Regions from separate parts of the Rhodococcus sp. FW305-130 genome, predicted to be linked through region 2. Evidence: riboswitches for the same ligand, from Rfam matches in the RefSeq annotation. Region 2 holds a riboswitch; each other region holds the start of a gene.

Region 1 (2,260 bases), on a different contig from region 2:
AGCCCATTCGTCGAGGTCGAAGATGTGCACCGATCGCCACGGCGTCACGACAACGGGCTTGTCGACGGCGGCCAGGAACTCGGCCAGCCGAGCGTCCAGCAGCCCGAATCGCAAGCCTCCGCCCAGGGCTACGGTCCCGTCGCGCTGCTCGAGCCAGCCGATGGTGGGCCGTGCATCCGGCGTGAGGTCCGCCGCACCGGTGGACTCGGCGCTCAGACCCAGCTGCTCGAGGGTGCGTTCGATACCGTCCGGAACCTCGGCCAGGCGCCAGTGCTTGTCGCGGACGTCGAGGAATGATCGAGCCGCCTCGAGGAGCAATTCGACGGCGTCGTCCGCCTGGACGAGATGAGTGGTGTGGTGACCGGCGAGCACCAGTGAATGCTCGGTGGCGCTGCGCGCATGGAGTCCGAAATCGCCCCGTAGCCCGGTGATGTCTCCGCGCCCGTCGTCGAGGGTGAACAGGGTTCGCCCTGGCAGATCCGCCAATGCGTGATCCGCTTGGATCGCCGAATCGAGACGGTGGACCAGTTCACGAATGTCGGCGACGCCCCCGATACGGCCGGACAGTGGGGACGCGAGGATGTTGCGCACTCGCTCGTGCGTCGCGGACGGCAGCAGACCGGCCGACGCGATTCGCGCTGCGAAGGCTTCGGGGTCCGAGACCGAGCGCAGTTGGACGTTGCCCCTCGAGGTGAGTTCCATCTGCCCGTTGCCGAGATCGCGCGCTGCGTCGGCGAGCGTCTGCAATTGGACCGGGGTGAGGAGTCCGCCGGGTAGGCGCACGCGTGCCAGTGCGCCGTCGGCGGCGTGGTGAACTTGCAGTGCACCCGGGCACGCGTCTGGCTGTGAACGGTCCGTGGGCATGGCTCCAGGGTACGACCTGTCATGAGTGCCTTCTGCGGACCGGTAGCATCACCACCACCAGTGACGGCAGTTGAGGAAACCGGTGAAAGTCCGGTGCGGTCGCGCCACTGTGAGTGTTGCTCGAGCGGGACGTGTTTCCGCTCGGAAACACGAGTCAGACCCTCAACCGCCGTCGATGACAGATCTGTGCCACGGGGCGCGAAACCCCAGGAAGGCTTCACCCGTGATTCTTCTGCTCTCCACGTCCGATACCGATCTGCTGAGCGCCCGCGCCAGCCAGGAAGCCGGCGACGGCGTCTCCTATCGCTGGGCCAACCCCTCACGCTTGCTGGTCTCGGAGGACTTGCCGCCCTTGCTCGACGGCGTCGACCTCGTGATCGTTCGTATCCTTGGCAGCCGTCGCAGCTGGGAAGACGGCTTGGAGATGGTCCTCGCCTCCGGACTCCCCGTAGTCGTTCTCGGCGGCGAGCACGCGCCGGATGCCGACCTCATGGAGTGCTCGACGGTCTCCGCCGGTGTTGCTGCCGAGGCGCACAACTACCTGGCTGAGGGTGGCACACAGAATCTGGCACAGCTGCACCACTTCCTCTCCGACACCGTCCTGCTCACCGGCCACGGTTTCGAGCCGCCGGCTCACCTGCCTTCCTGGGGCATCGCTGATTTCTCGCCCGATCTCGACTCGGCGAGCGGTCCGGTCATCGCAGTTCTGTACTACCGCGCCCAGCATTTGGCCGGAAACACCCGGTATATCCAGGCGTTGTGCGACGCGGTCGCCGAGGCCGGTGGCACCGCGCTCCCGATCTACTGCGCATCTCTGCGAACCGCAGAAGCCGAACTTCTGAGCACGCTCCGCCGCGCCGACGCCATGGTCGTGACAGTTCTTGCTGCCGGCGGCACCAAGCCCGCCACCGCGTCCGCTGGTGGGGACGACGAAGCCTGGGACGTCGCCGCACTCGCTGCACTCGACGTCCCGATCCTGCAGGGGCTGTGCCTGACCAGTAGCCGCGCCACCTGGGACGAGAACGACGACGGACTGTCGCCTCTCGACGTCGCGACGCAGGTCGCGGTGCCGGAGTTCGACGGTCGCATCATCACCGTCCCTTTCTCCTTCAAGGAAATCGACTCCGACGGGCTGTCCACGTACGTCCCCGATGTCGAGCGCGCTGCCCGTGTCGCCGGTATCGCCGTCCGTCACGGCAAGCTTCGTCACATTCCGACCACCCAGCGTCGCGTTGCTCTGATGCTCTCGGCGTACCCGACCAAGCACGCCCGTATCGGCAACGCCGTCGGCCTCGACACTCCGGCGAGCGCAATCGATCTGCTCACCGAAATGCGTTCTGCCGGTTACGACCTCGGTCCGGTCGACGGTCCTGACGCAGTTCCCGGCCTGGCGGCC
Region 2 (2,260 bases):
GCCGGCGACGGGCCCGAAGAATTCCTTCATCGCGTCCTCGGAAGCAAACGGCTGCGGCCACGCCGAGATCATCTGAGCCCAATCCGCGGCGGTGCGTCCGCGAAAATCCGGAGCCATGTCTTCGAGGACCAGTGCACAAACCTTTTCGGGATGCGATGCGGCGAAGCACCACGCGTGCAGAGCCCCCATCGAATGGCCGATCACGATCATCGGCTCCTCGATGGACGCAACGGCAGATGCCAGGTCGTCGACGAATGCCTCGGTGGTCAGCTCTGACGGCGCGGGCCGGCCGTGACCGGCGGCGTCGAACGTGTAGACGTGGCCGAACTCGCGGATCCAGGGCACCTGGCGTCGCCACGTCCTCGAGCTGCCCATGAGGCCGTGCAACAACAGAATCGGTTGTCCTGTTCCACCTTCGTCATGCAACACGAGTGTCACGGTACGCGGTGAAGGTGCGCGGGTAATGTCGCTTGCATGGCAGTCGTGAAGATCAATGCAATCGAGGTCCCCGAGGGCGCCGGCCCCGAACTGGAGAAGCGCTTCGCAGCACGCGCTCATGCAGTCGAGAACTCCCCGGGCTTTCTCGGATTCCAACTCCTCCGCCCCACCGCAGGTGAGAGCCGCTACTTCGTGGTGACGCAGTGGGAGTCCGAGCAGGCGTTCGCCGATTGGCGTGACGGCCCTGCCCGCGAAGCCCATTCCGGCGAGCGTGCGAAGCCCGTCGCTTCGGGTGCGTCGTTGCTCGAGTTCGAAGTTGTTCTGGACGTCGCCGCAAAGAGCTGATCTAGAACGATTGTGCCCGCCTTGGCGGGCACAATCGACGGTCATCTCGGCTTACGCGTTGACACGGTGCGGGCAGTAGTGCAAAAGTTCGCATGTAAACGCGATGGTCCGACAGGAATCCGGTGAAAGCCCGGAGCGGTCGCGCCACTGTAATTCGAGGTGAAGTGCCTTTTTCGGCACGACTATTTCGACAGCCAGACACTTCGGCCATCGCATGGACCTAGGGGACGCGAAAATCCCAGGAGGCTTCGATGGCTCTCGCCTATTCTCCCGATACGTCGATCGATTCGACTCGTCTTGCTTTCCTCGCCGCTGCAGTAGTTCTGTTCGCGATGCTCGCTCTCTACCTGGTCGGATTCGACCAGGGCGCTATCTCTCGCACCGGCATGTACATGCATGAATTGATGCACGACGGTCGACACTTGATGGGCCTGCCGTGCCACTAGTCGACAATTTCACGAAGCTTCTCATTCGTGGTTTGTTGGCTGGTTTGATCGCAGGCATCCTTGCCGGCGGAGTTGCATTCGTGCTGGGTGAACCGCACGTCAATGCCGCCATTGCGATCGAAGAAGCCAACAGCGCCACCGGTGAGGTTGCCGGCGAAGCCGCTGGGCATTCGCACGGTGACGAAGAAGAACCACTGGTGAGCCGCGACGGGCAGCGCGCCGGGCTGTTCCTGGCCACAGCGCTGGCCGGACTGGCACTCGGGGCGATCTTCTCGGTCGTTGCCAATTACGCTCGACGACTCACCGGAATGTCCGGGCCGTTGTTGGCGATCACCATCGCCGTCGGTGGTTGGCTGGCCATCGAGGCCGTGCCCTTCTTCAAGTACCCGGCCAATCCGCCGGCCGTCGGAGATCCCGACACCATCAACCAGCGCACACTGCTGTGGCTGGCCGCCGTGATTCTCGGGCTACTGTCCGTCACCGCGGCAGCAGCGGCGGCAAAGGCAGTTTCCGGGCACGAGTTCCTCAGCGTGCGCATCGCTGCTCCGGTGGCTGCGTTCCTGGTGATCGCCACGATCGGTTACGTCTCGCTTCCCGGCATCAACGAGGTGGGCGAGGACTTCCCGGCAACTCTGCTGTGGGAGTTCCGACTTTCCTCGCTCGCTACGCAGGCGACGCTCTGGCTCGTACTCGGGTTGGCATTCGCCTTCCTCACCGAGCGCGCGACCAAGAACACCGAAGTAGCAAAGAAGTACGCCCTTCGCTGATCCTGCTGTGCGCCTTTATTAACCGCGGGCGGTTAATAAAGGCGCACAGCAGTTCTATTTCAGCTCAGATGATGCACTTCCTGCAGTCCGTACACCGGCGTCGGGATGCCCTCGTAGCGCGCCTTCAACTGCAACGCCAAGTACAGCGAGTAGTGGCGCGACTGGTGCAGATTGCCTCCGTGGAACCACAGCGCTTCCTGCTGCGTCGGCTTCCACATGTTGCGCTGCTCGCCTTCCCACGGTCCCGGATCCTTGGTGGTATTC
Region 3 (2,260 bases), on a different contig from region 2:
GATCATCGCCCCGACGAATGCTGCGACCGGAATCGTGAAAACCCCGAGGAGGCCGGCGCCGAAACCCAGCACCGACACGAGCACCACCATGAATCCCGCACCCGACGAAACTCCGAGCAGATACGGGTCGGCAAGAGGATTCCGTGTGACAGCCTGAGCAACAGCACCCGACATCGCCAAGGAAGCACCCACGACCGCAGCCGTGAGTGCACGTGGCAGGCGGGAGTCGATCACGATCGACTCCCGCGCCGCGGTCCACCACGTTTCGAAAGTCCCTGGCGCCAAACGGGCTCCGACTATCGCCCAGACGTCACCGACGGGAATGCGAACCGATCCCAAGGAGACGGCCAACCCCAGGACGATCGCCAAGGCGACCGCCAAGCCGACAAGTAGGGCGCCGTACCCGTAACGCGTGCGGGTCACTTCGCCGCGTCAGCGCCCGGATGGAAGGCCGTCGCGATGGTCTGTGCCGAACGCACCAACCGTGAACTCTCGAACAGGTCCGCGAGAGGAACCACGACGAACCGGTTCTGCTGCACAGCAGGGGTGGTCGCCATCAACGGCTGGGCACGGAGGAAGTCGATCTTCTGCTCGGCCGTCTTGTCGCCGTAGTCGATGACCACGATCGCCTGGGGTGCACGCTCGGCAACAGCTTCCCACGATGCGTCGATGTAGGGCTTTGTCCCTTCGGCGAAGATGTTCGAGACACCGGAGTATTCCGCGACCAATTGACCGACGCCGACTCCGCCGATAGTCGTCGGAACCTGGTCACCACTGTCGTAGAAGAAGGTCGGTACCGGCGCCGCGTCCCCGACCGAAGCGCGGACGGAATCGAGACCATCGCTGATCTCCTCTGCGACCTCGCGGGCGGAATCTTCAACGCCCAGGACTCGACCGAGTTGCGTGTAGTCGTTCTCGAGCAATCCGATGTCGGGGAAACCGGTGCCACAGTATTCCGAGAAGAGGAAGGTGTTGATTCCGCGCTCGCCGAAAGCGTCTCGGGAACGGCCCTGCTTCTCGTTGAAGGCACTGGTCATTCCTCCGACCACGAAGTCCGGATCGACGTCGAGAACCTGCTCCATGCTGGGGAACGTATCGGAGAGGCTGGGAATCTTGTTGAATGCATCGGCGGTCTCCGCAGTTGGCGGATTGTCGCTGTACGCCCGACCGACGATCCGGTCACCCGCACCGATTTCGATGAGCACCTCGGTGACATGCCCGTTCAAAGACACGATGCGCTGCGGCGGCGAGTCGAAGGTCATCTCTCGATCGCAGTTGGTCACGGACACAGGCTGTGCGAAGGATTCCGCAGCAGACGCGGACTCTGATTCCTGGCCTTTGGAACAACCTGCCGAAACCAAGGCGACCGCGATGAGAACAGCGGCGGCGCGGGACGGGGAGAACTGAAGTGACACGGGGACCTCGTAAGGGCTCTGAGCCACGAATGAGAATCCGACAGACAACTCCGCCCGCACACTGATACTCGGCCAGAGCTCCTGCTGGACTTCCTTTTCGTAGACCACGACGAATGGATGTCGCACACCGCGCGGTGGGTAATCGGGCTTGCCGACGCTCGGTGACTACCGAGAATCGACCTACCGTTGCGGGTCAGCGCCGGATTCGGACCGGCTTCCCCCACACACGTGGCTTGCAAGTGCTTCGAGCAGTATGCATGACGTTTCCGATTCAAGACCAAACGCCCACTACAGTCGATCTGGCCAGACGCCCCCACACACCGGAGTTGATACATGACACGCTGGGCCCAAACCGTCGTCGCCCGGAAATGGTGGGTACTGAGCCTCGCGGTTCTGATAGTTCTCATCAGTGGGGTGTGGGGACTCGGAGTGTTCGGCAAGCTCAGCCAGGGCGGCTTCATCGATCCGGGCAGCGACTCCGCGAAGGTTGCGGACATCATCGAAGACAATCTCGGGCCGCAGACCCCGGACATCATCGCGATCTACTCACCCACCGACGGTAAGACCCTCGACGACATCGGGCCGGCAGTAACGGCCGCCGTCGACCAGTTCAAAACGGAAGTGCCGACCGCGTCGGTGAAGTCGTATTGGGGAACAGACGCCGCGGCCAAGGCCAGCCTGCTCTCGAACGACGGATCCATGGCGGCCGTTGCGATCACGTTGGCACCGGACTCGGGCGTCACACCGGCCACTTTCGCCGATCTCTTGCCGAAGCTCGAAGTTGAAGGTGCCGAGGCACAATTCGCGGGCAATACCGTCGTCGGCGTTGCCTTCAACACCAAGCT

What was found. A riboswitch is a leader RNA that binds a small molecule or an ion and turns the genes downstream of it on or off. The one in region 2 is predicted to bind cobalamin.
Region 1: linked by a shared signal. The riboswitch ahead of cobN (cobaltochelatase subunit CobN) and the one ahead of AC3WQS_RS10685 (CbtB domain-containing protein) in region 2 are both predicted to bind cobalamin.
Region 3: linked by a shared signal. The riboswitch ahead of AC3WQS_RS06665 (ABC transporter substrate-binding protein) and the one ahead of AC3WQS_RS10685 (CbtB domain-containing protein) in region 2 are both predicted to bind cobalamin.

What each region holds. Positions count from the first base shown of each region.
Region 1 is NZ_JBYTAP010000006.1:380,296-382,555, reverse strand. Features, by position in the region: gene cobG (precorrin-3B synthase) at 1-864, opposite strand, end outside; cobalamin riboswitch at 916-1,048, shown strand; gene cobN (cobaltochelatase subunit CobN) at 1,088-2,260, shown strand, end outside.
Region 2 is NZ_JBYTAP010000003.1:141,855-144,114, reverse strand. Features, by position in the region: gene AC3WQS_RS10695 (alpha/beta fold hydrolase) at 1-429, opposite strand, end outside; gene mhuD (mycobilin-forming heme oxygenase MhuD) at 475-783, shown strand; cobalamin riboswitch at 871-1,009, shown strand; gene AC3WQS_RS10685 (CbtB domain-containing protein) at 1,035-1,229, shown strand; gene AC3WQS_RS10680 (CbtA family protein) at 1,220-1,996, shown strand; gene AC3WQS_RS10675 (flavin-containing monooxygenase) at 2,056-2,260, opposite strand, start outside.
Region 3 is NZ_JBYTAP010000002.1:119,397-121,656, reverse strand. Features, by position in the region: gene AC3WQS_RS06670 (FecCD family ABC transporter permease) at 1-423, opposite strand, end outside; gene AC3WQS_RS06665 (ABC transporter substrate-binding protein) at 420-1,415, opposite strand; cobalamin riboswitch at 1,532-1,679, opposite strand; gene AC3WQS_RS06660 (MMPL family transporter) at 1,749-2,260, shown strand, end outside.